Regions from separate parts of the Blautia sp. MSK.18.38 genome, predicted to be linked through region 1. Evidence: riboswitches for the same ligand, from Rfam matches in the RefSeq annotation. Region 1 holds a riboswitch; the other holds the start of a gene.
The links. Region 1 has a riboswitch for ZMP and ZTP ahead of NE638_RS10180 (IMP cyclohydrolase). Riboswitches for the same ligand answer to the same signal wherever they lie in the genome.
Positions count from the first base shown of each region.

Region 2: another riboswitch for ZMP and ZTP. It lies ahead of NE638_RS05820 (formate--tetrahydrofolate ligase); the one in region 1 lies ahead of NE638_RS10180 (IMP cyclohydrolase).

Region 1 is NZ_JANFYP010000014.1:50,255-66,251, reverse strand. It holds gene NE638_RS10225 (YifB family Mg chelatase-like AAA ATPase) at 1-1,205, shown strand, start outside; gene dprA (DNA-processing protein DprA) at 1,231-2,118, shown strand; gene topA (type I DNA topoisomerase) at 2,194-4,266, shown strand; gene codY (GTP-sensing pleiotropic transcriptional regulator CodY) at 4,413-5,198, shown strand; gene groES (co-chaperone GroES) at 5,496-5,780, shown strand; gene groL (chaperonin GroEL) at 5,828-7,447, shown strand; gene NE638_RS10195 (DUF6106 family protein) at 7,561-8,064, shown strand; gene guaB (IMP dehydrogenase) at 8,133-9,587, shown strand; gene NE638_RS10185 (peptidoglycan recognition protein family protein) at 9,700-10,416, shown strand; ZMP/ZTP riboswitch at 10,514-10,595, shown strand; gene NE638_RS10180 (IMP cyclohydrolase) at 10,683-11,396, shown strand; gene NE638_RS10175 (phosphoribosylaminoimidazolecarboxamide formyltransferase) at 11,435-12,619, shown strand; tRNA gene NE638_RS10170 (tRNA-Gly) at 12,785-12,857, opposite strand; gene NE638_RS10165 (lysozyme family protein) at 13,024-13,713, opposite strand; gene NE638_RS10160 (3D domain-containing protein) at 13,876-14,955, shown strand; tRNA gene NE638_RS10155 (tRNA-Phe) at 15,060-15,132, opposite strand; gene NE638_RS10150 (iron-containing alcohol dehydrogenase) at 15,263-15,997, opposite strand, start outside.
Region 2 is NZ_JANFYP010000006.1:130,327-146,323, forward strand. It holds gene NE638_RS05810 (helix-turn-helix domain-containing protein) at 1-428, opposite strand, end outside; partial or broken gene NE638_RS05815 (sodium-dependent transporter) at 650-2,049, shown strand; ZMP/ZTP riboswitch at 2,290-2,371, shown strand; gene NE638_RS05820 (formate--tetrahydrofolate ligase) at 2,445-4,130, shown strand; gene NE638_RS05825 (methylated-DNA--[protein]-cysteine S-methyltransferase) at 4,732-5,265, shown strand; gene NE638_RS05830 (MGMT family protein) at 5,373-5,681, shown strand; gene NE638_RS05835 (hypothetical protein) at 5,827-5,976, shown strand; gene NE638_RS05840 (MarR family winged helix-turn-helix transcriptional regulator) at 6,228-6,680, shown strand; gene NE638_RS05845 (MATE family efflux transporter) at 6,670-8,022, shown strand; gene NE638_RS05850 (putative ABC transporter permease) at 8,159-9,034, shown strand; gene NE638_RS05855 (biotin transporter BioY) at 9,116-9,661, opposite strand; gene bioB (biotin synthase BioB) at 9,763-10,734, opposite strand; gene NE638_RS05865 (TrkH family potassium uptake protein) at 11,043-12,380, shown strand; gene NE638_RS05870 (potassium channel family protein) at 12,400-13,047, shown strand; gene NE638_RS05875 (ATP-binding protein) at 13,133-14,716, shown strand; gene NE638_RS05880 (response regulator) at 14,709-15,461, shown strand; gene NE638_RS05885 (sedoheptulokinase) at 15,525-15,997, shown strand, end outside.

The sequences.
Region 1 (15,997 bases):
TCAGTCTGAATGGAGAGATCCATGGGGTTGCCGGAGTTTTGCCTCGGGTGATCCGCGCAAGAGAGCTGGGCTTACGCTTTTGCGTTATTCCGGAGGAAAACATCCGGGAGGGGAATCTGGTGAAGGATATGCCGGTGTTTGGAGTAAAAAGTCTGAATGCCATGATCCGATGTCTGAGAGACCCAAACACTTATACAGCTGCGTATCAGGAAAAAGAAAAAACAGAAAACAAACCGGAAATACCAAAGGTTGATTTTGCGGACATCTGCGGGCAGGAAGGAGCCAGGCGGGCGGCAGAGATCGCAGTGAGCGGTTTTCATAATATTCTTTTTATCGGACCGCCAGGATCCGGAAAGACCATGCTGGCAAGACGTCTGCCGACCATTATGCCGGAGATGACATTTGAGGAAAGCCTGGAGATCACCAAGGTATACAGTGTGGCAGGACTTCTCACGGAAAAAGATCCGCTGATCCGGCAGAGGCCTTTTCGAAGTCCGCATCATACCAGTTCCCCTCAGGCTTTGGCAGGTGGCGGCAGGATACCGGGGCCGGGGGAGATCACTCTTGCACACAGAGGTGTTCTTTTTCTGGATGAGATGCCGGAATTTTCCAGAAAAAGCCTGGAGATCCTGCGTCAGCCGCTGGAAGATAAGGAGATCCATCTGTCCAGAGCTGCCGGAACTTATATTTTTCCGGCTAGTTTTATGCTGGCGGCAGCGATGAATCCCTGTCCCTGCGGATTTTACCCGGATATGAACAGATGTCGTTGTACGTCAGGGGAGATCACGCATTATCTTGGAAAGATCAGCCAGCCTCTCCTGGAGCGTATTGATATCTGCACAGAAGTTCCGGCAGTGAGTTTTTCAAAAATGAAAAAGAAAATTGCAGGGGAATCCTCTGCTCAAATAAGAAAGAGGGTGGAAGCAGTACAGGAGATCCAGAGAGAACGTTACAAAAAGGAAAAATTTTGCTTCAATGGGGAGCTTGACGGAAGAAAACTGGAAAAATACTGTGTAATGACGGGAGGGGCAGACAAACTTCTGGAGCAGGCATATGAGCAGTTTCAATTCAGTACCAGAGCATATCATAAGATCCTGAAAACGGCCAGGACCATCGCGGATATGGAATCTTCCGAAAAGATAAAGGAAGAACATATCTGCGAGGCGTTGGCTTACCGGGCATATGATAAGAAATACTGGTCATAAAACAGAAAAAAGGAAGGTATTTTATATGGAAGAAATACAGCAAACAAGGATCCGGTGTGCCCGGAAGGACAGTAGTGTTTATCCGGCAAGACTTCAGGAACTTCCTGGTATGCCAAAACAATTATATTATATTGGAAGATTTCCGGATGATGACAAACCTACAGCTGCAATTGTAGGAGCAAGGCTGTGCAGTCCTTACGGACGGATACAGGCATTTAATTACGGAAAATTCTTAAGCGAACATGGGGTACAGGTGATCAGCGGTATGGCGGCCGGCATTGATGCTGAGGGCCACAAGGGTGCTCTGGAAGGTGGTACCCCGACCTTTGCCGTGCTGGGAAATGGCGTGGACATCTGTTATCCTTCATCCAGCAGAGGTATTTACCGGAGGATCCCCGAAAAAAACGGAGGGATCATCAGCGAATATGAACCAGGTACCAAAGGCAGGGCATATTATTTTCCGGCAAGGAACCGAATCATCAGCGGACTGGCAGATCTGGTGCTTGTGGTGGAAGCAAAAGAAAAGAGCGGATCACTGATCACAGCTGCCTGTGCACTGGAACAGGGGAAGATGGTATACGCCATTCCGGGAGCAGTAAATGATGCGCTGAGCCGAGGCTGTCACAAGCTGATCTACGACGGAGCAGGAATTGCATACTCTCCGGAAATACTTCTGGATGAGTGGGGATTATCTGTGAAAAAAAAGACAAATTTGTCTGAAAAAAGCAAGTTAGGACTTGCAACGGATTTGGATTTGGTGTATAGTTGTCTCGATTTACGACCAAAAAATCTGGATCATATTATCAGAAAAACCGGTTTTTCACCGGGAAAAACAGCCGGGATCCTGGGACAGCTTATTTTGATGGGGCTTGTGAAGGAAACCGGGAGACAGTATTATATCAGACTTGAATAAATGCTTTTTTGCCCGGAGATTTAGCAGGAGTTTTTAAGCCGGACAGGAAGGCAGAATGAGATTAGGAGAGGTAAAATGGCCAAAAATCTGGTGATAGTAGAGTCACCTGCTAAAATGAAGACAGTAAAGAAATTTCTGGGGGCAAATTATACAGTAGAAGCGTCCAACGGTCATGTGAGGGATTTTCCCAAGAGCCAGTTTGGTATTGACGTGGACAATGATTTTGAACCGAAGTATATTACAATACGGGGAAAAGGTGAGCTTCTTGCAAAACTTCGTAAAGAAGCAAAAAAAGCAGATAAGATCTATCTTGCAACTGACCCTGACCGTGAGGGAGAAGCAATTTCCTGGCATCTGATGCAGGCTTTGAAGACAGATACTGCAAAGATGCACAGGATCACATTTAATGAAGTAACAAAAACAGCAGTTAAGGCGTCCATCAAGCAGGCCAGGGAACTGGACATGAATCTAGTAGATGCACAGCAGGCCAGGCGTATGCTGGATCGTATGGTAGGTTATACCATCAGTCCGCTGCTCTGGGCCAAGGTAAAAAGAGGCTTAAGTGCAGGCCGTGTACAGTCTGTGGCACTGCGTATCATCTGTGACAGAGAAGATGAGATCAATGCATTCATTCCTGAAGAATACTGGAGCCTGGAGGGTGAATTTCAGGTAAAGGGTGAGAAGAAACCGTTGACAGCCAAGTTCTATGGAACAGATAAAAAACTTCCGATCAGAAACCGTCAGGAAATGGATGAGATTCTGAAAAGTCTGGAAGACTGTAAATATGAGATCACAGAAGTAAAAAAAGGTGAGAGGATCAAAAACGCTCCCCTTCCGTTTACCACAAGTACTCTGCAGCAGGAAGCTGCCAAGACACTGAATTTTTCTACGCAGAAGACTATGCGCCTGGCACAGCAGTTATATGAAGGTGTGGATGTAAAAGGCAGTGGTACGGTAGGTCTGATCTCCTATCTGCGTACAGATTCCACTCGAATTTCAGAGGAAGCAGATGCAGCAGCAAGAACTTATATTTCTGAGCAGTATGGTTTGGATTATGTTTCTCAGACAGAGAAGGCGATCAAAAACGGACAGAAGATACAGGATGCTCATGAGGCGATCCGTCCTACAGATATTGCGAGGACACCAGTTCTGGTGAAGGAATCTCTGACCAGGGATCAGTTCCGTTTATATCAGCTGATCTGGAGACGTTTTGCGGCGAGCAGAATGGCACCGGCACGTTATGAGACCACGTCTGTCAAGATCGGAGCAGGTGAGTATGTGTTCACGGTTGCAGCATCCAAGGTTGCCTTTGATGGCTTTATGTCTGTGTACACAGAAGAGGGCGATGACAAAAAGGGCAATGTTTTAAGTCAAAGTCTGGAAAAGGGTATGGAGCTGAAGCTGAAAGAACTGAAGCCGGAGCAGCATTTTACACAGCCGCCGGCACATTACACAGAGGCTTCACTTGTAAAGACTATGGAAGAGCTTGGAATCGGACGTCCAAGTACGTATGCGCCGACCATCACAACGATCATCAGCAGACGCTATGTATCCAAGGAACAGAAAAATCTTTACGTCACAGAGCTTGGAGAGGTTGTTAATAATATTATGAAACAGGCTTTTCCAAGTATTGTGGATGTAAACTTTACAGCAACTATGGAGGGGCTTTTGGACTGCGTGGAAGCAGGTACCGTACAGTGGAAAACGGTTGTACGTAACTTCTATCCGGATCTGAAGCATGATGTGGATGAGGCTGAGAAAGAGCTTGAGAAAGTTGATATACAGGATGAGGTTACGGATGTGATCTGTGACAACTGTGGCCGCAACATGGTGATCAAGTACGGTCCTCATGGAAGATTTCTTGCATGCCCCGGATTTCCGGACTGCCGTAATACAAAACCATATTATGAGAAGATCGGTGTTGCATGTCCGAAGTGCGGCGGCGAAATTGTCATGAAAAAAACGAAAAAAGGCAGAAAATATTACGGATGTGAGAATAATCCGGAATGTGATTTTATGTCCTGGCAGAAACCTTCTGCAAAGAAATGTCCGAAATGTGGTAATTATATGCTCGAAAAGGGAAATAAGCTGGTTTGCAGCCAGGAAACCTGCGGATATGTGGAACAAAAACCAAAAGATGAAGATTGATTGAATAAATGCTTTTCTATTAATTTTCAGAAAATCCCGTTAAAAATAAAAAAAATATAAAAATGTCTTGTAAATTTCCAGAATAACGTGTAATATTAGACTAGAAAAACGATTTCTTTCAAGGTACGAAAGTGAAAGGAGGAAAAATGAGCGTTCAGTTGCTAGATAAAACTAGAAAAATCAATAAGCTTCTGCATAACAGCAGCTCAAGCAAGGTAGTGTTTAACGACATTTGCCAGGTGCTCATGGAAACCTTAAGTTCCAATATCCTGGTACTCAGTAAGAAAGGTAAGGTTCTGGGAGTCAGTATCTGCCCGGGTGTGGATGAGATCACAGAGCTGATCGATGACAAAATCGGCGGACATATCGACCCGTTATTGAATGAGAGATTTCTTGGTGTTCTTTCCACAAAGGAGAATGTCAATCTCCAGACACTTGGCTTTGAGCATGTACCCGGAAATTATCAGGGAATCGTGAATCCGATCGATATTGCAGGTGAGAGACTGGGAACGTTATTCATGTACCGCAATGATCATCCCTATGATATTGAGGATATTATCGTCAGCGAGTATGGTACAACAGTTGTTGGCCTGGAAATGATGCGTGCGGTTCATGACGAGAACGCAGAAGAAGACAGAAAACAGCAGATCGTTAAATCGGCATTCAGTACACTGTCCTTCTCAGAACTTGAGGCGATCATCCATATTTTTGATGAGCTGGATGGGGATGAGGGTATCCTGGTTGCCAGCAAGATCGCTGACCGTGTAGGTATCACCAGATCCGTGATCGTAAATGCACTGCGTAAATTCGAGAGTGCAGGTGTGATCGAATCCCGTTCATCCGGTATGAAGGGAACTTACATTAAAGTTCTTAATGAAGTGATCTTTGATGAGCTTGAAGAGATAAAAGCACAGAGAAGCAAGAAGGCATAATGTGATCAGCACTGTCAGATGCTTGATATAAGATAAAGAACGTGACAAAAGAGACTTCCCGCTAGCGTGGGAGTCTCTTTTTTGTCTGTTTCATAAAATCAAAATAAATAATGAAATTAAGAAAACAAGAGAAAACAAGAGTATAAAAGAGATAAAACCAGAATAATATAGAAAAACCATATCTTAAAAGGGTTGCGAAAATATGTGAAATTCACTAATATAGCCATAGTGATTAGCACTCGTATAAAGCGAGTGCTAGCAGACGAAGACGGAACTTATAAAGGAGGAACATAGATCATGAAGTTAGTACCTTTAGGCGACAGAGTAGTATTAAAACAGGTTGAAGCAGAAGAGACAACAGCATCCGGAATTGTGCTTCCGGGACAGGCACAGGAGAAACCACAGCAGGCAGAGGTTATTGCAGTTGGACCTGGCGGAGTTGTAAACGGGAAAGAAGTAAAAATGGAAGTAGAAGTCGGAAATACTGTTATCTATTCCAAATATGCAGGAACAGAAGTAAAGATGGATGGAACGGATTATATTATTGTAAAGCAGGAAGATATCCTGGCAATCATTAAATAATATAAACATCTTATCGTATATCAATATAAATAGGAGGTCATTTTATCATGGCAAAAGAGATCAAATACGGCGCAGAAGCAAGAGCAGCACTTGAAGCTGGTGTAAATAAACTTGCAGATACAGTAAGAGTAACACTTGGACCGAAAGGAAGAAATGTAGTACTTGACAAATCTTTCGGTGCTCCGCTTATCACAAACGATGGTGTTTCCATTGCAAAAGAGATCGAGCTTGAGGACGGATTCGAGAATATGGGTGCTCAGATCATCAAAGAGGTTGCATCCAAGACAAACGATGTAGCTGGTGATGGTACTACAACAGCGACTGTACTTGCACAGGCAATGGTACATGAGGGAATGAAGAACCTGGCAGCAGGAGCGAACCCGATCATCCTCAGAAAAGGAATGAAAAAAGCAACAGATGTTGCAGTAGAAGCAATCAAGAACATGAGCCAGGCAATCAACGGAAAAGCTCAGATCGCTAATGTAGCCGCAATCTCTGCAAGTGATGAGCAGGTTGGACAGTTGGTTGCAGACGCTATGGAGAAGGTTTCCAAGGATGGTGTTATCACTGTTGAGGAGTCCAAGACCATGCATACAGAGCTTGACCTTGTTGAAGGTATGCAGTTTGACCGTGGATATATTTCCGCATACATGTCTACAGATATGGAGAAGATGGAGGCAACTCTTGATGATCCGTATATTCTGATCACAGATAAGAAGATCAGCAACATCCAGGAGATCCTTCCGCTTCTTGAGCAGGTTGTTCAGGCTGGTGCAAAGCTTCTCATTATTGCAGAAGATGTTGAGGGTGAGGCTCTCACAACCCTGATCGTTAACAAACTGAGAGGAACCTTCCAGGTAGTAGCTGTTAAAGCACCTGGCTATGGTGACAGAAGAAAAGAGATGCTTCAGGATATTGCGATCCTGACAGGCGGACAGGTGATCTCTGACGAGCTCGGTCTTGATCTGAAGGAAGCTAAAATGGAGCAGCTCGGACGTGCAAAATCCGTTAAGGTTGCAAAAGAGAATACAGTTATCGTTGACGGCCTTGGCGATAAAGATGCTATCGCAAAACGTGTTGCTCAGATCCGTGCGCAGATCGAGGAGACAAAATCCGAGTTTGATAAAGAAAAACTTCAGGAAAGACTTGCAAAACTGGCAGGCGGCGTAGCTGTTATCCGTGTAGGTGCTGCTACTGAGACAGAGATGAAGGAAGCAAAGCTTCGTCTTGAGGATGCTCTTGCAGCAACAAGAGCAGCTGTTGAGGAAGGTATCATCGCAGGCGGCGGCTCTGCTTATATCCATGCTTCCAAAGAGGTTGCAAAACTTGCAGCAACACTTGAGGGAGATGAGAAGACAGGTGCTTATGTGATCCTGAAAGCCCTTGAGGCTCCGTTGTTCCACATTGCTGCAAACGCAGGACTGGAAGGCGCTGTTATCATCAACAAGGTAAGAGAGTCTGAGGTAGGTACAGGCTTTGATGCTCTGAATGAGAAATATGTAAACATGGTTGAGAATGGAATCCTTGATCCTGCAAAGGTTACAAGAAGTGCACTTCAGAACGCAACAAGTGTTGCATCTACACTTCTTACAACAGAGGCTGTAGTTTCTACGATCAAAGAGGATACTCCTGCTCCGGCACCAAACCCGGGAATGGGAATGATGTAATTTCAAGCAGGCAGGTAAATAATTTACAAAATGAGAGGGCCTGCGTCATGGACGCGGCTCTCTTTTTGTGTTATAATCAAAAGAAATCAGTAAATTACGAAAGGAAGAAGCAAATGAGTGACTTATATTCAGAACTTCTGGTAAAGAAGAAACAGACAGGGAAGGATCTTGCTATAAAATACGGTCTTATTGCACTGACCGTGATCATGGTTCTGGGAGGTCTGGTGCTGAATGCACTTCTTCTGGTTCCGGCTATCGCTCTTGGTGTTGCATGCTATTTTGTAATTCCGAAAACAGACCTGGAATATGAATATCTGTTTGTTAACGGGGAACTGGATATTGATATGATCATGTCCAAGTCAAAGAGGAAAAGAGTAAAATCACTTCAGCTTGCGGAGGCTGATCTTGTGGCACCTCTGAAATCCCACAGAATGGATTATTACAACGGAAATCAGAAGATGAAAACCATAGACTTTTCTTCAGGTATTGAGGATCATAAGCGCTATGCCATGATCGTAAGAGACAGCGGAGAAACCTGCAAGGTGATCCTGGAGCTGGATGATGAACTTGCCAATACCATGAAAAATTCTGCACCGAGTAAAGTTTTTTTGGATTGACATGAATCTTGTTTTTTGTTACACTAGTTCACAAATTTAAAATATCTTACACAAAGGGAGGAAATGCAATGGGTACTATTATTGGTGAAGGCATTACGTTTGATGATGTCCTGCTGGTTCCGGCTTATTCTAAAGTAATTCCGAATCAGGTTGATGTTTCAACGTATTTAACCAAGAAAGTAAAGCTGAATATCCCCATGATGAGTGCGGGAATGGACACAGTTACAGAGCACAGAATGGCAATTGCTATGGCCAGACAGGGTGGTATCGGTATCATTCACAAGAATATGTCCATTGAGGCACAGGCAGAAGAGGTTGACAAAGTTAAACGTTCTGAGAACGGTGTTATCACCGATCCATTTTATCTTTCAGCAGAGCATACACTGAAGGATGCCAATGATCTGATGGCGAAATACCGTATTTCCGGTGTTCCGATCACAGAAGGCAGAAAACTGGTAGGTATTATCACAAACCGTGATCTTAAATTTGAGACAGATTTCAGCAGAAAGATCAAGGAGTGCATGACTTCAGAAGGACTGATCACAGCTAAGGAAGGAATCACACTTGAGGATGCCAAGAAGATCCTTGCGAAATCCCGTAAGGAGAAATTACCCATTGTAGATGATGACTTTAATTTAAAAGGACTCATTACCATCAAGGATATCGAGAAACAGATCAAGTATCCGCTTGCAGCCAAGGATGCACAGGGAAGACTTCTCTGTGGTGCTGCGGTTGGCATCACAGCAAATGTGCTTGCACGTGTTGATGCGCTTGTGAAGGCTAATGTAGATGTGATCGTAATTGATTCTGCACATGGTCATTCAGAAAACATTTTAAAAGCAGTCCGCGAGATCAAGGCAACATATCCGGAGCTTCAGGTAATCGCAGGTAATGTTGCAACAGGCGAAGCTACCAAGGCTCTGATCGAGGCTGGAGTAGATGCAGTCAAAGTTGGTATCGGACCGGGATCTATCTGTACAACACGTGTTGTTGCAGGTATTGGTGTTCCGCAGGTTACTGCAGTTATGGATTGTTATGAAGTGGCTAACAGCTACGGAATCCCGATCATTGCAGACGGCGGTATCAAATATTCCGGAGATATCACCAAGGCCATCGCAGCAGGTGCCAATGTCTGCATGATGGGAAGCATGTTCGCAGGATGCGATGAGAGCCCGGGAACATTCGAACTTTATCAGGGAAGAAAATATAAAGTATATCGTGGAATGGGATCTATCGCAGCTATGGAGAATGGCAGCAAGGATCGTTATTTCCAGGAGAATGCAAAGAAGCTTGTGCCGGAGGGTGTTGAGGGTCGTGTTGCGTATAAAGGACATGTTGAGGATACCGTATTCCAGCTGATCGGTGGTTTAAGATCCGGTATGGGTTACTGTGGAGCAGAGAACATTGAGAAGCTGAAGACAACAGGCAGATTCATCAAGATTTCAGCTGCATCTCTTAAAGAGTCACATCCACATGACATCCACATCACAAAAGAGGCTCCAAACTACAGTGTAGATGAATAATAAAGGAAAAAAAGGTAAGACCGGTAAAAAGTCACCCAGGCCGTCCCATAGCGGGCGGCCTGTTTCCGTAAAGAAAACTTCCTCCGGGTCTTCCAGAAGAAAAAAGAAGTCTTTGAGAAAAAAGAACCCGATCAAGATCCTGCAGAGGATTGTGCTGATATGTATCATTGTGATCGTTGCTTTTGCTGCGTGTGCGTTAGGATACGCATTTTTTGAGATGCGCATGGAACAGAGTAAAATTCAGTCCGGACAGGAAGAAATATCCGGGAATGCCAGCGGAAATGGCGGACCGGAACAATGGCAGGCAGAAGGAGCACCTTTTATTGATGTGGAGCTTCTGACACCGAATTCCTATTCTAGACCACAGATTTCTATCGAACAGGTAAATTATATAGCCATTCATTATACGGCCAATCCGGGATCTACTGCCGTATCCAATCGGAATTATTTTGAAAATCTTGCGACAACGCAGGACAACAAAGTCAGCAGTCATTTTGTGATAGGGTTGGAGGGAGAAGTGGTACAATGTATTCCCACTTCGGAAATATCCTATGCCACAAATTCCAGAAATGTAGATACCATATCCATTGAATGCTGCCATCCGGATGAAACAGGGCAGTTTAATACAGCAACCTATGATTCGGCGGTAAAGCTGACAGCGTGGCTTTGTACACGCTTTGGACTGACTTCGGATCAGGTGATCCGTCATTATGATGTCACAGGTAAAGACTGTCCGAAGTATTACGTGGAAAATCCCGATGCATGGATCCAGATGAAATCAGACATTGCAGCACAGATCCAGACAGATTATGCATTACAGGGGAAATAAAGTGTTATTGTTTATTTTGTGAGCAACAAGAAGTCTGGAAAAATAATTTCTGAAAATAGGGGCTTGAAAATTAAGAAGAAGTATTGTAGTATAACAGCAGAAGCTGCATGACTGGCGGAAAGTAGGATTACCTACAGGGAGTGCAGTGAAGTGAGAAGCCGACCGCCTGGGCAGCCTGATAAGGGGGTGTCCAGGCGGTTTTTTGTTACCGTTCATATCCTGGGATAAGCCCCGGGCCTTACATTAGACAAGGAGGACTGTGAAAAATGACGACATTTTCACTTGAAAAAGAACTGAAAGAAAATTCCTATCCGGGAAGAGGAATTGTGATCGGACGTTCCGCTGACGGGAAACATGCAGTTACTGCATATTTTATTATGGGAAGAAGCGAGAACAGCAGAAACCGTATTTTTGTTGAGGATGGGGAAGGAATCCGTACACAGGCTTTTGATCCATCCAAGCTTACAGACCCGAGCCTGATCATTTATGCACCGGTACGTGTCCTTGGAAATAAGACCATCGTAACAAACGGTGATCAGACAGATACGATCTATGAGGGAATGGACAGACAGCTCACCTTTGAACAGTCTCTCCGCAGCAGAGAGTTTGAGCCGGATGCGCCGAACTATACACCTCGTATTTCAGGCGTTCTTCATGTTGAAAACGGTAAATTCAATTATGCGATGTCTATTTTAAAGAGCAATAACGGAAATCCGGATTCCTGTCTTCGTTATACATTCGCCTATGAGAATGCGGCAGCAGGGCAGGGACGTTTTATCCATACTTATAAATGCGATGGAAATCCACTTCCAAGTTTCGAGGGAGAGCCGAAGCTGGTAGAGATCCCAAACGATATTGATGAGTTTGCGGATCTCCTCTGGAAGAGCCTGAACCAGGATAATAAAGTTTCTCTCTTTGTTCGCTTTATTGACATTGAGACAGGAAATTATGAATCCAGGATCGTAAACAAGAATAAATAAGAAAATAGGGATATCACAGAGAACGGAGGAGCTTTTTCATGAAAGAATTACAGTTAAAATACGGATGTAACCCAAATCAGAAACCATCAAAGATCTATATGGCAGATGGAAGTGAGCTTCCGATCCAGGTACTCTCCGGAAGACCAGGATACATCAACTTCCTGGATGCCTTTAATGGCTGGCAGCTGGTACGTGACCTTAAGAAAGCAACCGGACTTCCGGCAGCAACTTCATTTAAGCATGTATCTCCGGCAGGTGCTTCCATCGGACTTCCGCTGAATGAGACACTGGCAAAGATCTACTGGGTAGATGATATGGACTGGAAGAATTTTTCCCCGCTTGCATGTGCGTATGCAAGAGCAAGAGGTGCAGATCGTATGTCATCATTTGGTGATTTCATTTCTCTTTCTGATGTCTGCGACAAAGATACCGCGATGCTGATCAAGAGAGAGGTTTCTGATGGTGTGATCGCACCTGGATATACAGAGGAGGCTCTTGAAATTCTGAAGCAGAAGAAAAAAGGCAATTACAATGTGATCCAGATCGATGAAAACTATGTTCCGGAACCTTTGGAGCACAAACAGGTATTTGGAGTCACTTTTGAGCAGGGCCGCCAGGAGCTGGCAATTGATGATGCGCTGATCTCCAATATTGTAACAGAGAATAAAGAGCTTACGGAAGAAGCCAAGAGAGATATGAAGGTTTCTCTGATCATCCTGAAATATACACAGTCCAATTCCGTATGCTTTGTTAAGGACGGACAGGCTATCGGCGTTGGTGCAGGACAGCAGTCCCGTGTACATTGTACACGCCTTGCAGGCCAGAAGGCAGATAACTGGTACCTCCGTCAGTGCCCGAAGGTACTGGAGCTTCCGTTTAAAGACACGATCACACGTGCGGAGAGAGATAATGCCATTGATGTTTACATTGGTGAGGAATATATGGATGTCCTTGCAGATGGTGCATGGGAAAAGACATTCACAGAGAAGCCTGAAGTGTTCACAAAAGAAGAGAAGAGAGCATGGCTGGATGGTCTTACCGGCGTGACACTGGGATCCGATGCATTCTTCCCGTTCAGTGATAATATCGAGCGCGCATATAAGAGCGGTGTAAAATATATTGCAGAGCCGGGTGGATCTGTACGTGATGACGCAGTTATCGATACATGTAATAAGTATGGAATGGTGATGGCATTTACAGGAATCCGCCTTTTCCACCACTAAAAGATGCATGCCTTGGCCATGATATGCAGTTGAAATAAAAGATAAAAAATATAAAGTCCCGAATCTGGATTTCTGGAAAAAAGAGATCAGACCCGGGACTTTTTGATCGAAAAAGGATAGTTTTAAAAATAAAAAAAGAACTCTGAAAAACTCAGAGTTCTGAAGAGCGATAGACGGGGCTCGAACCCGCGGTCTCGACCTTGGCAAGGTCGCGCGTTACCAACTACGCCACTATCGCATATGCATTATCGCTTCACGTATTTCCCTCAGCGACAAGACATATATTAGCATAGATTTTATATTCTGTCAAATGTTTTTTGGAATTTTTTTGAAATTATATACAACATATAAAGTTTATTCCAGACATCTGAAATAGAACTTGTATATGACAATATTTCGGTGGTTTATGAGTTATTGTCTAAGTGGTAATAGCGCAAAACATGATCCGGATAGTATTGGTCACCATAGTCCCATGGACCGGCAGGATCATGAAGGGGATCATCTTCATCACGTTGTGTGTTGCCGCTTGCCATCTGAGCAAAGGCCTGAGCACTTTGGGCCGTCCACACAGTCTGACCGTTTTCTTCCAGATAAGCAAAATAGGAATCGGCTCCGAAATTGTATGCCTGCAGAGCCAGACGGATCTTGGAAAGATCAGTCGGACCGGTACAGCCGGCTTTATCCAGAGCATATTTCAGCTCCTGGATGCCACAGGAAATAGAGTAAGAAGGATCTGTGATACCATTGGGCTGCTGCGGATATCTGGTGTTGTAGGCTCCTTCTGAAGACTGCATGGGATCAGTACCCTGCCCGGAGCTTTCCTGCATCATCACAGCCAGAATCAGGTCTACATAGTCGGACATATCATATTGTGCGGCTTCGCTGGAAACCTCATCGCGATAAGCTTCACAGGCTGCATTGATCTGATGGGCTTCCTCCTGCCTGCCGGAAAATTTGGAAAAACGCAGAAGGATACAGCCCACGATCAGCAGAAAAAGACATGTCAGAAAGATCTTCTGCCTTCGCACCTGCTGTACACGGAGTCTGTGGCGCTGTTTTTTAGTAAGGGTTGGTTTCTTGTGTTTTATATTCATATAAGTATTGTATCCGTTACGGATAGATTTGACCAGTTAAAAAATATGATCTTTTTGTTAAAAATTTCTGAAGACTGTCCTGTGAAATTGCAAAATATGATCTGATATGCTATGATAGTCGGGACAAACCGTAGAATGCCGGAAGAAAGGAGGCAAGATTTCATGCGAAAAAAGCTTCTGGCAGTTATTTTATGTGCTTCTATGCTTTTCCCTGCATCAGTATCAGCAGAGGTACTGGGATATGAAGCAACACTGGATACATATACAAAGGAGAAAAAAACACCTCAGCAGTTTCAGATCGATGATGGGGCGGGAAATACAGTAAATGTTTTGGCGAAGAGTGATACGCTTTATGTTACAGCGAAAAATACGGAAATCCGGTCCAATCCGGGAGACAGTGGTACAGAGCTGCGTTCTGTGATCCTGGGAACGAAGCTTGAAAGAGTTGCAGTCTGTGACAATGGCTGGAGCAAGGTGACCTTCCAAAAGAAAGGTGAGGACAAGATCATCGGTTATGTTTCGGACAGCGTGCTCAGTGATACGGAGATCGTAAATAAATTTACAGATACAGTTACAGCGGCACAGGACAGTGATATCCTGGATTATCCCGGCAAGAAGGACGGAGAGGTTGTAGGAGAGGTCCTTCAGGATGATGAGCTGAAAAGAACAGGTACGGTAGATGCTATCTGGAGCAGGATCGTTTACACAGATGACAGTGGTTCAGATCACGTCGGCTATATTCCGACCAGCTGTCTGGAAGGTTATCAGGCTACGGAAGTGGCCAAGGCAGAGCAGGAAAAGAATACAAAAGCAGGATCCCTTACTAAGAGTTCCGGGGAGGGCGTTTTTGCGGATGCGGTGGATGGTGTAACTTCCACAGGTGGTTCCGGAAGTACCGCAGCTGGCGTACAGATCGGAACGCCGGTATCAGTATCTTCGGACGCGACACTGAAACCACTGGGAACATTCCGGATCACGCATTATTGTCCGTGCAGCATCTGCTGCGGACCATGGGCGAATGGAATTACTTCCACAGGAGTAACGGCCACTACCAACCGTACGATCGCAGTGGATCCGAGTCAGATCCCATACGGTTCCAAAGTAGTGATCAATGGACAGGTTTATGTTGCAGAGGACTGTGGAGGAGCGATCCGGACCAATTGCATTGATGTATATGTGGCAACACACTCCGAAGCAGAGCAGAAGGGCGTGTTTTATACAGAAGTATATTTGCTTCAGTGATCAGAAAAAGACTGCTGTAGATTCCACAAGGGATTTGCAGCAGTTTTTTGTATAAAAAAACTCTGACCAGCAGAGGCTATTCTGCGATCAGAGTAAAAAAATAATGCCCAGAGCCGGAATCGAACCAGCGACACGAGGATTTTCAGTCCTCTGCTCTACCAACTGAGCTATCTGGGCATGTCTCTTTTGAGTACTTTGTTACTTTAACACATTTATGTAGAGAATGCAAGGAAAAAATAAAAAAAGCAGATGTTTTTCTGAAAAATCTGATTTTCAAAAAAACATCTGCAATATTATGGCTACAGATTTATCTGGCAGCAAGATAGATTTTTTCCATATCTTTCATGTTAAGCTGTTTGAACACACCGATGGTACGGGTGTCTTCAAAGCTGCATTTAAACGCCAGATCATGGATCTCCTTTTCTGTAAGATCAAGACCAAGCTCATGAAGGCTGGTAGGCATCTGGATGGAACGGAAATAATCTTCCATGGCTTCTATGCCGGCAAGAGCAGTTTTGTTGAAGTCGGTACTGCAGGGAATGTCAAAGATATTGACTGCAAACTGGGCAAAGCGTTCCGGATTTGCATCATAAACGTAACGTGCCCAGCTTCCCCACAAAGCGGCAAGACCGGCTCCGTGAGCCACATCGTAGGTGCCGCCCAGTTCATGCTCCAGCTGGTGACAGGCCCAGTCACCACCGCCGGTTCCGCAGCCGGTAAGTCCATTGTGGGAAAGACTGCCGGCCCACATGATCTCTGCCCGTGCAGTATAATTATCCGTCTCCTTCATCAGGATCCGGGAGTTATAGATCACGGTCTGCATCAGAGATTCGCTGATACTGTCGGTGATCTCCATGGTTTCGATATTTACAAAGTACCGTTCCATAGTATGCATCAGGATATCCACACAGCCGCTTTCGGTCTGATATTGCGGCAGGGTATAGGTGAGGCGGGGATTTAAAATAGCAAAACGTGGGCGGCACAGATCGTTGCGGGCACTACTCCGTTTCAGCCAGCCCTCTTCATTGGTGATCACACAGGA
Region 2 (15,997 bases), on a different contig from region 1:
AAAATCTCACTGCTTCTTCCGTTGGCAGAAACAGAACAGATCGTTAAGGTTGCTTCGTATTTTCCAGATTCGCCTTTTTTTTCATAAATATCGATGACGCCATCCTTTGTACGCTGATAGCGTCCATCGTAAAAGTAAAAATATAGCCGCTGTGCCTGAAAAAATGGGCTTTTTTGTCCTTTTCCCGGTGCATTGGACGGTTTACTGGCTGTTTCAGGAAGACCAGTGGTAAGCTGGGACATAGATACCTGGAGAATCTGGCTGATCTCATATAAAGTTTCGATATCAACGGAGATATCTCCATTTTCATATTTGCATACGGTAGCTCGACTTTTATGGATGGCATCTGCCAAATCCTGCAGAGTCATCTTTCCGGCTTTTCGGTATTTTCTTATTTGTTCACCTACATAACAGGTAAAATTACTCATTTTGTTTCCTCATACTATCTATTTTTCTTATTAATTTTTATTGTATACGATTATATCGGAAAAACCGGTATTTTGTAAAGTAGTAAGAAACTTTTTTGAAATAAAATTTCGTAAAAAGAAACTTCTGCCATTTGCACTTATCTTTATTTAAGGTAAGATATGGCTGTTAGGCTGAAGGTTTCAGCCTATATCAAATATATATTTGAAGAGGGGAAATTGAAATGAAAGAAAAAGGAAGTAGCTTTTCCGGCTCAATAGGCTTTGTCCTGGCGGCAGCCGGAAGTGCAGTAGGAGTTGGAAATATCTGGAGATTTCCATATCTCTGTGCCAAAGATGGCGGAGGACTTTTCCTGCTGGTTTATCTGGTACTGGTACTGACTTTTGGATTTGTACTGTTGACAACGGATGTAGCACTTGGGAGAAAGACAAAGAAAAATGCATTGAGGGCTTTTGAATCTCTTGATCCAAAGTGGAAATTTTTAGGACATTTAACGTTTATGGTTCCGGCATTGATCATGACCTATTATTCTGTTATCGGTGGATGGATCGTAAAATATTTTTTTACTTATATTATTTCTGATGGGAAAGATGCGGCTTCAGATGTATACTTTACATCATTTATTACATCAGATATTGCACCCGTTGTATTTATGCTGATCTTTCTGGCACTGACTGCCTGGATCGTATTTCGTGGTGTGGAAAAGGGAATCGAAAAGTTTTCCAGGATCATTATGCCGGGGCTGATTCTTCTGATTGTGATCATTGCGATTTTTTCACTGACACTGTCCCATACTGATACGGATGGAACTGTCCGCACCGGTATGCAGGGGCTGGCTGTTTATCTCAAACCGGATTTTCATGGACTGACGGTAAAACGTTTCCTGGAGATCCTTCTGGATGCGATGAGCCAGTTATTCTTTTCCTTAAGTGTATCTATGGGAATCATGATCACTTATGGTTCTTATGTGAAAAATGAAGTTAATTTAAATAAAGCAACAAATCAGATTGAGATCTTTGATACCGGCGTTGCATTTCTTGCAGGAATGATGATCATACCGGCTGTTTTTGTATTTCTCGGAAAGGATGGAATGGCTTCCGGCCCAAGTCTGATATTTATCTCACTGCCAAAGGTTTTTGATGCCATGGGAGTATTTGGCCGTCCGGTGGCAATTGCATTTTTCCTGATGATGGGATTTGCGGCACTGACTTCCTGCGTGTCTGTCATGGAGACACTGGTTGCAAACTGCATGGAACTCTATCACAAACCCCGTAAAAAATGTGTGGTGCTGTCGGAATCTATTCTCTTGTTACAGCAGTGCTGATCTGCCTTGGTTATAACAAACTGTATTTTGAACTTAAACTGCCAAATGGTTCCGTTGGACAGCTGCTGGATGTGATGGATTATATCAGCAACAGTTTTCTGATGCCGTTTATCTCACTTTTGACAAGTATTCTGATCGGCTGGGTGATCGGCCCTGACTGGATCATAGGAGAAGTGGAACGAAATGGGGAACACTTCAAACGGGCAGGGTTATATCGCTTTATGATCCGTTATGTAGTGCCGGTTGTAATGCTGATATTATTCCTGGTATCTACAGGATTTGCAGATTTGATTTCATAAGTGTGGTAATATGTTTATGGCGTCTGGACAGTCGCATTAACGGATGACCAGTACAAGATACGATTAAATAACAGAGGATTTGATGAAAAAAGATATGTACGAATGTTGGAGAGAAAACTAATACATAGAACGGAAATGATTCAGAAAATTAGACTTAACTCACTTTAAAAGTGAAAAAATAATTTGATAATTTCTTGACAAGTACTAATAAATATGTTAGTATTCAATCATCAAATTAATAAAGTCTTCGGTGACTGACGGAGTTGTGGGATAACCACGAGGGAGCCGGAGATTCGATGAGTCGACCGTCTGGGCAGTATTTGAAAAACTTCAGATACTGCTCTTTTTTATGGGATAAAAGATGCAGACGGTTGCAGCGGAGAAAGGAGAACATTATGGGATTTAAAAGTGACATCGAGATTGCACAGGAGTGCACAATGGAGCCAATTACCAAGATTGCAGAGAAAGCAGGTATTGATGACAAATATCTGGAGCAGTATGGTAAATACAAAGCAAAGATCGACTATAATCTTCTGAAAGAAACAGACAAAAAAGACGGAAAGCTGATCCTGGTAACAGCCATCAACCCGACACCGGCAGGTGAGGGAAAAACTACGACAACCGTAGGTCTTGCAGATGGAATGCAGAGACTTGGAAAAAATGTTATGGTAGCTCTTCGTGAGCCATCCCTGGGACCGGTATTTGGTGTCAAAGGTGGTGCGGCAGGCGGCGGCTATGCACAGGTAGTTCCGATGGAGGATATCAACCTTCATTTTACCGGTGATTTCCATGCAATCGGTGCGGCAAACAACCTTCTTGCAGCAATGATCGACAACCATATTTTCCAGGGTAATGAACTGAACATCGACCCGAGAAAGATCACCTGGAGACGATGCGTGGACATGAACGACCGTCAGCTTCGTAATGTAGTAGACGGACTTGGCGGAAGAACAAACGGTATGCCGCGTGAAGACGGATATGACATCACTGTAGCATCTGAGATTATGGCAGTTCTCTGTCTGGCAAGTGATATCAAAGATCTGAAAGAGAGACTTTCCAGAATCATCATCGGATATACTTACGGTAAGGTTGCTGAGCAGAAACCGGTAACAGCAGGAGACCTCCACGCAGAGGGTGCTATGACAGCACTTCTGAAGGATGCCCTGAAACCAAACCTTGTTCAGACACTGGAGCATGTTCCGGCGATCGTTCATGGCGGACCATTCGCAAATATCGCTCACGGATGTAACTCCGTAACCGCTACAAAGATGGCTATGAAGCTTGCTGATTATGCCATCACAGAGGCTGGATTCGGTGCTGATCTTGGAGCTGAGAAATTCCTGGATATCAAGTGCCGTATGGCAGGTCTTACACCAAGTGCCGTTGTTATCGTAGCAACCGTACGTGCTCTGAAATATAATGGTGGCGTTGCAAAAGCAGATCTTAACAATGAGAACCTTGAGGCTCTTGAAAAGGGTATCCCGAACCTTCTGAAGCATGTAAGCAATATCAAAAATGTATACAAGCTTCCATGTGTGGTAGCTATTAACGCATTCCCGACCGATACCAAGGCAGAGCTTGATTTTGTGGAAGCAAAATGCAAGGAGCTTGGCGTAAACGTAGCACTTTCCGAGGTATGGGCAAAAGGTGGCGAAGGCGGAATCAAGCTTGCTGAGGAAGTGATCCGTCTTGTTGAAGAGCCGAATGATTTCACATATGCTTATGAACTGGAAGGCTCCATCGAGGACAAACTGAACCAGATCGTACAGAAGGTTTATGGTGGAAAGAAAGTGGTTCTTACAGCAAATGCCCAGAAGCAGGCGAAACAGCTGGAGGCACTTGGATTTGGCAACTGCCCGATCTGTGTGGCTAAGACCCAGTACAGCTTAACAGACGACCAGACAAAGCTTGGTGCTCCGACAGATTTCGAGGTAACAGTAAGAAATCTTAAGATTTCCGCAGGTGCAGGATTTATTGTTGCACTGACAGGTGAGATCATGACCATGCCAGGTCTTCCGAAAGTACCGGCAGCAACCAAGATCGACGTAGACGAGAGCGGTAAGATCACAGGACTGTTCTAATATAAAGATTTTTTGAGGGGAATTCAGATAGAAAGCGGTAGAGCCTGCAAAAATAGAGGTTCTGCCGCTTTTTCTTATATTGTTGTCTATTGCTCATGGCGGCGGTCCAGCCATTTACAGATGTAGTGGCCAACAATGTTCCCGGCCAGAAGGGTAAAGAACAAAGCAACATATTTCTGCATGGTGTTCACCTCTTTCATTCAGGATTGTATCTGCATTATATCATATTTCGAATGAAAATAATTGACTTTTTGCGGTGAATGGACTATGATGTGTGTAGCTAAAGAAAGTAATTATGCTTATCATGGGCAAAGCAAAACCCCCGGAAGTGGTCGAGACTTCCGGGGGTTTTTGTTTCGTTTATGTAAGGTGGTTTAATCCTTTCAGCTGGAGGTTCGGCAGCAACAGCATTATAGCATGTTCAGAACAAAAATGGTATAATATTATAAATTGTCAAGAATGTCAGCAATCTCCTGCTGCTTGTTGGGATAAAACTCACAATGTAGAGGAAAGTGCAGAGGGGACGCGCATGTGACATTTGCGTTAATTAAGAGGAATCCTATAGAAAAAATTGTAGAGATAAATGAATGTGGGGGGAAATATGGTATACACATGCAAATATAAATCGCTAATCGGAGATATTTTACTTGCCGCAGATGAAATCGGACTTACCGGTTTGTGGTTTGAAGGACAGAAATATTTTGCAAATACACTTCCCAAAGACCATATCCAACAGGAGACGGAAATTCTCACAGAAGCAAAAAAATGGCTGGATGTATATTTCTCCGGTGAAGAACCGAACTTTACTCCACTACTTCATCCGAACGGTTCAACATTCAGAAAGGCAGTGTGGCAAATTTTACTGGAGATTCCCTACGGACAGACGATCACATATGGAGAAATTGCGCGCAGAATTGCAGTGATGAAAAACACTTCCCATATGTCCGCCCAGGCAGTAGGCGGTGCGGTTGGACATAATGAAATTTCCATTATCATTCCCTGCCATCGAGTTGTAGGAACAAATGGAAGCTTGACGGGCTATGCCGGAGGAATTGACAAAAAAATTTCACTTCTTAAGCTGGAACATACAGATATGAGCCGTTTGTTTATTCCAAAGAAAGGAACTGCACTGTAAAACTCAGGCTGAGAGGACGGTCTGGTGCAGGCGTCCACGAAAAGACAGATATTTTATTTATGAAAGCATGCTATGAAAATTGCCAGCAGGATTGCGGAGGAAAGATCATGGGAAAAATACTGGACGAGGATATGATTTACGAGATACTGTCCGTAGTGGAAGAAATACCGGAAGGAAAAGTGGCCTCCTACGGGCAGATCGCACGGCTGATCGGGCGGGATAAAAATTCACGTCTTGTAGGAAAAGTCTTAGGTATGGCAGAATTTTACGGGAAGTATCCCTGCCACAGAGTTGTGAACCATGCAGGGCGTACTGCACCAGGCTGGAGAGAGCAGAAGATGCTTCTGGAAGACGAGGGTGTGGAGTTTAAGGCAAATGGATGTGTAGATATGAAGCAGTATCAGTGGGAGGAGTAGTGTTTTATGAATTGTAGAAATATGATGCAGATCCCGGAGCTTACAGAAGTTCTGAAGCTGAAAGCAGGGGAAAACGGTCTGGAGTAGTCTGTACGATGGGGCTATTTTGCAGACTGCCTGCAGTGCATCGAAAGTGAATACAGGATTGAATAACTATATCCATGGAGGAGAATTCGTAGTTCTGACAAATCCCAGTGTCACCGACGACAGCCGGAAACTCGTGCTGGAGGAAAAGGACAGAAACGCCGCAGAGCAGCTGTCTTCCTCTATTCTGGATGCAGAACATTTAAGCTGAGAGCGTGTGATGGCACAGGCCAGATATCTGAACCTTGCACCGCTTACCATGACCGATGAGCAGATGGAGAAAGGACTTGAGATCTTTGAAGCTTCTCTGAAAGAGGCATTAGAAGCATAGATTAATAGAAAGTTACTCTGTAATAGAAAGCTACTCTGTAACAGAAAAATAAAACATGCTTGACAAACCATAAATTCCTCATATAATTATCAATGGTAATTAACTAAGATAATTATATGAGGAGTTTTTTTATGACAAATGAAAAGATCAAGCGGATGTTTGATGCGTTTTATCAGGCAAAGCGGATCCGGGATATGCTTCCGCCACTGCCCCAGGGGGTGATGCCATCCTACATACAGTATCTGGATGTGATCCATTCTCTGCAGAGAGAAAAAAAGGATATCCGGCTCTCTGATATCAGTGATGCCATGAACCTTCCGCGTCCGGGTGTTACCAGAACAGTGAAAGAAATGGAGGCAAAGGGATATCTTCAGAAGCTTATGTCTCCGGATGACGGGCGCGTTACTTACATTTCCATAACAGAAAAAGGAGAGAGGCTTTCCAGGAAGTATGATCAGGATTATTTCAGCAGTCTGGCGCCCTATCTTTCAGAGATTTCCGAAGAAGAAGCAGACAATATGATCCGGACCATCGGGAAATTTTATCAGATCATGTGTGACAGGAGGGAACATTATGACAAATGATAAGGCAGATTTTACCCAGGGAAATATCCTGAAAAAGCTGGTTGCATTTATGATGCCGGTACTCGGTGCGCTGATCCTGCAGGCTGCCTATGGTGCGGTCGATCTTCTTGTAGTTGGAAGATTCGGTTCCACATCCGGACTGTCAGCGGTTTCCACCGGAAGTCAGGTACTGAATCTGGTTACCTTTGTAGTGATCCAGTTTGCTATGGGTATCACAGTTCTGATCGCACGTTATCTTGGAGAAAAAAGACCGGAGCAGATCAGCTCCGTTATCGGTGGGGCTGCGATCGTCTTTACCATGATCTCTATCGTGCTGTTTATTGTTATGGTAGGCTTTGCACATCCGATCTCCATGCTGATGCAGGCACCGGAAGAAGCGGTAGCACTGACTGCATCTTATGTACGGATCTGTGGCAGCGGAATTTTCTTTATTGTCGCGTATAACCTACTGTCTGCTATTTTCCGCGGCCTTGGTGACAGTAAATCTCCGCTGCTGTTTGTGCTGGTGGCATGTATTGTAAATGTGATCGGAGACCTGGTACTGGTAGCCGGCTTACATATGGATGCAGCAGGAGCAGCTATTGCTACGGTTTCTGCTCAGGCCTTAAGTGTTGTATTTGCAGTAGTTCTGCTGATAAAGAAGAAGCTTCCGTTTACCATTACAAAAAAAGATTTCCGGCTGAATCCTCAGTGCAGACGTTTTCTTAAGATCGGACTGCCGCTGGCACTTCAGGAATTCCTGACCCAGATTTCATTCCTGGCCTTGTGCGCATTTGTCAATCGCCTGGGTCTGGAAGCATCCTCCGGTTACGGAGTTGCATGTAAGATCGTAAACTTTGCCATGCTGGTTCCAAGCTCCCTAATGCAGTCCATGGCCTCCTTTGTTTCACAGAACGTAGGAGCAGGAAAGCCGAAACGTGCGAGAAAATCCATGCTTACGGGAATTGGAGTTGGCCTGTCTGTGGGATGCCTGGTATTTATCCTGATCCTGCTGAAGGGTGATGTACTGGCAGGATTCTTCTCCACAGATGCCGGCGTTATCCAAAAGGGCTTTGATTATCTGAAGGGGTTTGCTCCGGAGACACTGGTAACGGCTGTTCTGTTCAGTATGATAGGCTATTTCAATGGAAACAACCAGACCATCTGGGTTATGGTCCAGGGCCTGGTACAGACGCTTCTGGTACGACTTCCAATGGCGTACTTTATGAGTATCCAGCCGGATGCCAGCCTGACAAAGATCGGTCTTGCAGCACCGGTATCTACCACAGTGGGAATCATTCTGAACATCGGATTCTTTCTGTACTTTACCCGTGTGAAAAAAGAAATTGTTTCGGAAGAATGACCGGATAAAGGGATGTAAATGAGAGGGGTGATATGATATAATCAGAATCACCCCGGCAGAGGTGATGGTACTGACCCCTGAAATAGCTGCCGGAATCTTGACAGCTGTAAAGGAGGAGTACAGGATGATTTGCGGGATGACGTATTTTCAGATATGTCTGTATTTTTTGTTTTATTCTTTTGGAGGATGGGTCGTTGAAGTTATCTTCCATGCAGTAACCTTAGGAAAGGTTATAAACCGGGGATTTCTCAACGGTCCGGTATGCCCGGTGTACGGATTTGGTGTACTTTCCGTGTTTGCATTGCTTAATACGCTTCAGAGCGGCGGACATCAGATGAGTGAGGGAATGATCTTTCTGTTTGGAATCGTTCTTGCAACTGCGGTAGAGCTGGTTGCCGGATGGCTTCTGGATGTATGCTTTCATGCAAGATGGTGGGATTATTCCAATAAGCCGCTGAATTTTCACGGCTATATCTGTCTTGAGTTTTCCCTGATATGGGGACTTGCCATTGTGATGGTCGTAAAGGTTTTTCAGAAGTATGTGGAGCGTCAGGCTTCTCATACACCTTCCACACTGGAATGGGTTGTTATGGCAATTCTGTATGCGGTGTATCTGGCTGATCTTATTGTAACAGTGGCGGTGATCCGCGGACTGAACAAGAAGCTTACCCGACTGGATAAGGTACGTGCGGATCTGCGGATCGTGAGTGATAAGCTCAGTGATACTCTGGCAACAACTACCATTGATACAGCACAGAAGGTGGGAGAGGGAAAGGTTCAGGTTGCTCTTGCTAAGGCAGAGCTCAGAGATGCGACTGTGGCTCAGAGAGAAAAATCTGCCGAAATGCTTCGGATGAAGAAAGCGGAGCTTCAGGCACAGTTTGATGAGCTGTCAAGCTCTATCACAAACCATACGGTATTCGGCCAGGGAAGAATCATTAAGGCTTTCCCGGAGATGAAGCACAGAGATTATTTTGAACTGATCCAGGAACTGAAGAAAAAACTCAGATAAGAAAAATGAAACGCGATAAAGAGGCAGCAGGAAATTTCCAACATTTCCTGCTGCCTTTTTTGGGAGTATCAGAGTTTCAGCTTATCGGATTCGTTTCTTTATCATTGGTCCGATGATCATGGCGATGATCATTTTTATGAGATCTGCCGGGATAAACGGAATTACACAGATTCCAAGAGCTGCTTTGAAAGTGGAATCTGCAACGATGCAGAACCATACAGTTCCGAAAAGATAGCATACAATTGTTCCTGCGATCATACCAACGAGCTGGATCAGAGGCTTATGGCAGTTGTCAATTACCAGTCCGGCAATAACAGCCATAACGATAAAGCCGATGATGTATCCGCCTGTAGGACCGGCCAGCTTTGCAGGGCCGCCGGTAAATCCGGAAAATACCGGAAGACCTACAAGTCCAAGCAGAAGATAGATCAGATAGCTGATGGTTCCTTTTTTCCATCCGAGAAGATACAGGGACAGATAGATGGCAAGATTGGTAAATGAGATCGGAACCGGACCGATCGGAATGGACAGCGGCGCAAGAATACAGGTGACAGCTGCCATAAGAGCGGTCATGGTGATCTCGTAGGTTTTTGTACGTGGTGCAGAGACAGTATTTGTCTGATTCATATTGAAAGAGCCTCCTTTGAAAAAGGTAATATATTTACTGGTTTGGGTAAGCAATGAAATGCTGTAAGTGTGTATGACAGGTCATATGTACAGAAGGATGCTTACGCAGATTCAATTTCATAGGTGAATCCTGCATCCGTAATGGTTTTGAGAGTGTCTTCGATTCCCTGGCCACCTTCTGTAAGATAACCGGAAGCAAAAATAGAGTCTACAACACTGAGCAGTTTTTTTTCTTCGCCTTTAAAATAAACTTCTCTTCCGGCAGCACATCGGATATCTGCTTTAGGTACAAGAAGTCTTGCCAGGCAGAGAACCTTCATACAGTATTCGGTTGTCAGCTGGGAAATATCTGCATTTCCGAGAGGAGTTCCCTTGATCGGAAGAAGAAAGTTGATCGGCAGTGCTTCCGGCTGGATCTCACGTAATTCCAGAAGCATGTCAACAACGTCTTCCTTGCTTTCACCCATGCCAATGATACCGCCGCTACAGATCTCGAAACCAAGTCCCTGAAGCATATGGATGTTCCGGACACGCTGGTCAAAGGTATGTGTACTGCAGATATTATGATAAAAGGAACGGCTGCTGTTCAGATTATGGTTGATCCGGTCAAGACCAGCCTCTTTGAGCATTTTTGCCTGGTGCTCTGTGAGAAAGCCTATGGAGCAGCAGAGATGAGTTCCGTGTTCTTTCATTTTGCGGATCCTCCGGGCCAGCTCCTCGATCTCTTTATCTGTAAATTTCATACCACTCAGTCCGATACAATGTCTGGATAAATGATAATCATTTACGAAATCATTGTCCTGATATAATTTGTCTTCATCTACCCATTTGTATTTATCAATATCGGCAGTGGAACGACATGACTGGGCACAGTAGGCACAATCCTGGGAACAGTTACCGCTGCGGGCATTGGTAAGGATGTGGATGCTTACCCGGTTTCCCTTATATTTGTAACGTAAACTGCTGGCACGGTCAATCAGTGCCTCAAGTTCTTCGTCCGGAGTATCTAAAATTGCAATGGCTTCATCTCTGGAAAGCGATGGAGCTTCTTTTTCGCATGATGCAGTGTTCATGTCAATACCTTCCTTTTGAGTTTTTTTGTACGGGTATCACTTTATCACATAGAAATATTGAATGTCAACTGCAAATATAAAATGAGTTTACAATTAAAAAACTGTAGTATTAAGGTAATGCTTAGGATCATCGAAGCAGGGAATTTCCTTGATTCGGTTAAAATAATTCTCAATTCAATATCATATCTTTATAAAATCTTAATACGGAAGCAGAGACTTTTATACTATCTTTGAAAGTAGTTATATATAATAAAATGCATTACGAGGATAGCACTGTTAAAAGTATTGATAAGGAGTTCTGATCATTTATGCCGGAAAAATCATATAAGAAAAAACATATGACATCTTTTCAGCTGATTATCATGGGGGTTGCAGGAGTGATCCTTTTGGGAACCGTTCTGCTGATGCTTCCATTTTCTTCTGCGGAGAAGGTGATCACACCATTTCATGAGGCACTTTTTACAGCCACTTCGGCGGTATGTGTTACAGGTCTTGTGGTAAAGGACACTGGAAGCTACTGGTCCCTGGCAGGCCAGACGATCATTCTTGCACTCATACAAACAGGTGGGCTTGGAGTAGTGACTGTGGCTGCGTCTGTTTCCCTTCTTTCCGGAAAGAAAATATCCCTCATGCAAAGAAGCACCATGCAGGATGCAATTTCAGCACCTAAAGTTGGAGGAATCGTCAGACTGACAAGGTTTATTTTGAGGGGAACATTTTTGATCGAAGCTGCAGGGACGGTGTTGCTGCTGCCGGTTTTTATGGGAGATTATGGAAAAAAGGGAATCTGGATGTCAGTTTTTCATTCAATCTCTGCTTTTTGTAATGCCGGCTTTGATATTCTGGGGACAGATTCCAGTATGTTTCCATCGCTGACCGGGTATTCAGGAAATATACTTATAAATCTGGTAATTATGCTGTTGATCATTACAGGAGGAATCGGTTTTCTCACATGGGATGATATTTATACAAATAAACTGAACTTTAAACGCTACCGCATGCAAAGCAAGATCATTCTCATGACTACCGCATGTCTGATCTTATTTCCGGCAGTCTTTTTCTATATCTGTGATCTGACAAAATTACCCATGGGAAAACGCCTGTTAGCAGCAACGTTTCAATCGGTAACGACAAGAACTGCCGGATTTAATACTATAAACATTTCAGAGATGAGTGAGGCATCAAAAGCAGTTATGATATTGTTAATGCTAATTGGTGGTTCACCGGGATCTACAGCAGGTGGAATGAAAACAACAACTTTTTCAGTACTTATTTTAAATGCAATTGCGACATTTCGAAGTCAGGAAAATGCAGGAGCTTTTGGGCGAAGACTTGAATATCATGTGATAAAAAATGCAGCGACAATAGCCATGTTATATTTTGCCTTGTTCTTTGGCGGCGGAATAGCGATCAGTGTGTACGAAGGCCTTCCGCTTTTAGATTGTCTGTACGAAGCTGCTTCAGCTGTTGGTACGGTAGGTCTGACTCTGGGAATCACACCGGAACTTCATGTTTTTTCACAAGTCGTGCTGATCATACTGATGTATCTGGGACGTGTAGGTGGTCTGACCCTGATCTATGCGGTATTTTCCGGAAGAAATAAGGGAAATGCAAAGCTCCCTCTGGAAAAAATCACAGTTGGATAAGAAGGAGAAAAATAATATTATGAAAAATGTATTGCTTATTGGACTTGGAAGGTTTGGAAGACATATTGCCATGCAGCTCAATCAGCTGGGACATGAAGTTATGGCAGTTGACTGGAAGGAAGAAAGAGTGGACAAAGTACTGTCATTTGTGACGAATGCTCAGATTGGTGACAGCACCAATGCTGAATTTTTACAGTCCCTTGGAATTGGAAACTATGACATTTGTTTTGTGACCATTGGAGAGAGCTTTCAAAATTCTCTTGAAACAACATCCCTTCTAAAAGAACTGGGTGCAAAATTGGTGATATCCAGAGCTGAACGTGATGTTCAGGAAAAATTTCTTTTACGCAATGGTGCCGATAAGGTAGTTTATCCGGAAAAGCAGGTGGCAAAATGGGCCTCCTTCCGTTATACAGATGATCATATACTGGATTATATGGAGGTGGATGCTTCCCATGCAATTTTTGAAGTGGAAGTGCCGGAAGAATGGGTTGGAAAAACAGTGGGTGGACTTGACATCAGAAAACGCTACAATATTAATATTCTGGCAGTAAAAAATGAAGAGGAATTCAGTATTGCAATTTCACCGGAAACATATTTTGCAGAAAATGATAAATTACTGGTATTAGGAGAATACAGAGCTCTTCAGAAGTGCTTCCGCATATAGCTCATTGCCATGAAGAAAAAATTTTGACCACAGAACAGCTGCGTGATATAATTCCAGAAAACAGCAGTAGAAGGAGAATGACAGAATGAGCTTGAAAATGAAGGATACAGTAAAAAACAGAACCTATCCGAAACGGCCATTTGCATGGTATGTGGAAAAACCGTCTGCAAAAGATTACTTGCTGACGGTTTTTATATTTGCAGTATGCACTTTGATCGGCCTGCTGTTTCAGAAACTGGATCTTACAGATACAAATATTGTAACGATATACATTTTGGGCGTATTGATCACTTCGATCGTGACAGATGGTTATCTTTGCAGTGTAGCCGGCTCCTTTTTAAGTGTATTCTTATTTTGCTTTTTCCTGATGGAGCCAAGGATGTCTTTTGAGACATACGCGGTGGGATATCCGGTGACATTTTTCATAATGCTTATTTCGTCTGTACTTACAGGAACCCTTGCGGCAAAGCTGAAAATGCATGCAAAGCTGTCTTCACAGATTGCCTTTCGCACACAGGTTCTGTTTGATACGGATCGTCTGCTGCAAAAGGCAAAAAGTGAGACAGAAATCCTCGGAGTTACCTGTACACAGCTGATACGCCTGTTAAACCGCAGCATCACGGCATATGTTGTGGAAAATGGAACTTTATCAGAAGGAAAGCTTTTTTCCGGGGAAAAAGAGAGCACAGAGGATTTTCTGACACAGGAAGAACAACAGGCAGCCAGATGGACTTATGAAAACAGACAGCGTGCCGGCGCATCCACACAGTATTTCTCACAGGCAAAATGCTTATATCTGGCAATTCGAAGCGGGAATAATGTTTATGGCGTAATCGGGATCCCTCTGCAGAAAGAAACACTGGACTCTTATGAATACAGCATCCTGCTGTCTGTAATAAATGAATGTGCACTTGCAATGGAGAATGTACAAAATGCCATAGAAAAAGAAAAAAATGCGGTTTTAGCAAAAAATGAGCAGCTGCGTGGCGATCTTCTTCGGGCAATCTCCCATGACCTGCGTACTCCGCTTTGTTCTATTTCCGGAAATGCAGATATGCTTCTCAGTAACAGTGATCGTCTGGATGAAGCTACAAGGTATCAGATCTACACGGACATTCATGAGGATTCAGAGTGGCTGATCGGAGTTGTGGAAAATCTGCTTTCCATTACCAGGCTCAATGATGGAAGATTGAAGTTTAAATTTACGGATCAGCTTTTGGATGAGGTAATAGCAGAGTCACTCCGACATATCGGCCGGAAGCATGATGCGTATAAGATCGTGGCGGACTGTGAAGAACTTGTTCTTACACGTATGGACGTGCATCTTATTATACAGGTTCTGGTAAATTTGATCGATAATGCGATAAAATATACGCCGTCAGGCTCTGTCATCAGCATTCGGGGGTTCAAAAAAGCCGGGAAAGCACAGGTAAGCGTGGAAGATAACGGCCCCGGGATCCCGGATGAAATGAAGCCACATATTTTTGAGATGTTTTATACAGGGAAAACAACCGTTGCAGACAGCCAACGGAGTCTGGGGCTTGGCCTGGCACTTTGCCGCTCTATCATAGAAGCTCACGATGGAACACTGGTTCTTTCAGATCATGCTCCGCATGGATGTAATTTTACTTTTACTTTACCATTAAGCGAGGTGACATTAAATGAATAAGACATTAATTCTGGTGGTTGAGGATGACAGACCCATACGGAACCTGATCGTTACCACATTAAAAACACATGACTATAAATATCTGGCTGCAGAAAATGGAGCTTCAGCCATTTTGGAGGCTTCATCACACAATCCGGATATCGTTCTTCTGGATCTGGGCCTTCCTGATATGGAAGGAGTAGAGGTAATAAAGAAAATCCGTACCTGGTCGAATATGCCTATCATCGTGATCAGTGCCAGAAGTGAAGATATGGATAAAATAGAGGCACTGGATGCGGGTGCAGATGATTATATCACAAAACCATTTTCAGTAGAAGAATTACTTGCGCGTATCCGTGTCAGCCAAAGACGGCTTGCCATAACGCAGTCAGGAAAACAGCCGGAAACATCTGTTTTTGAAAATGGTGGATTAAAGATAGATTACACGGCTGGCTGCACATTCCTGAAGGACAGAGAACTGCATCTGACGCCCATTGAGTATAAGCTGCTCTGCCTTTTATCCCGTAATGTTGGAAAAGTATTGACACATACATATATTACTCAGCAGATCTGGGGACGCTGCTCGGAAAACGATGTTGCTTCTCTCAGGGTTTTTATGGCAACACTGCGGAAAAAACTGGAGCCTGAAAAAAACGGTGTACAATATATCCAGACGCACATAGGAATTGGATATCGCATGCTCAGAATCGAGAAACCTGAGCAGGAAACCAAAAAAGATAGCATTAATCCTCAAACGATAATATAATCATCTCATATGATGACAGTTTTTTTCTATAGTAAAGATCACAGAAAAGGACGGAAACAGACGATGAAGATCATGGGGATTGATATCGGCACAACAACAGTCAGTGTCGTAATGACAGATACAGAAATGGGAAAGCTGCTTGCAAAGGAAACAGTGGAGCATAATTCTTTTCTGCAGAGCAGTAAGCCGGAACAGAAGCTGCAGGATCCGGAACGGATCTATGAGATCGTCCGGGAGCTTCTTATAAAGCAGCAGAAGGAGAATGGTTTGCCAGATGGAATAGGGTTTACAGGGCAGATGCATGGAATGCTGTATGTGGATGCTTCCGGCAAGGCAGTGAGTCCTCTCTATACCTGGCAGGATGGAAGCGGAGAGATTCCGCTGGAAAACGGAAAAACCTGTGCAGAGCTTTTGCAGGGAGTAGGTGCGGCGGCGTCCGGATATGGTGTAGTGACACATTTTTATCTTCAGAAGAAAGATCAGATCCCGAAGGATGCTGTAAGGATGACGACGATCAGTGATTATATTGCTATGCG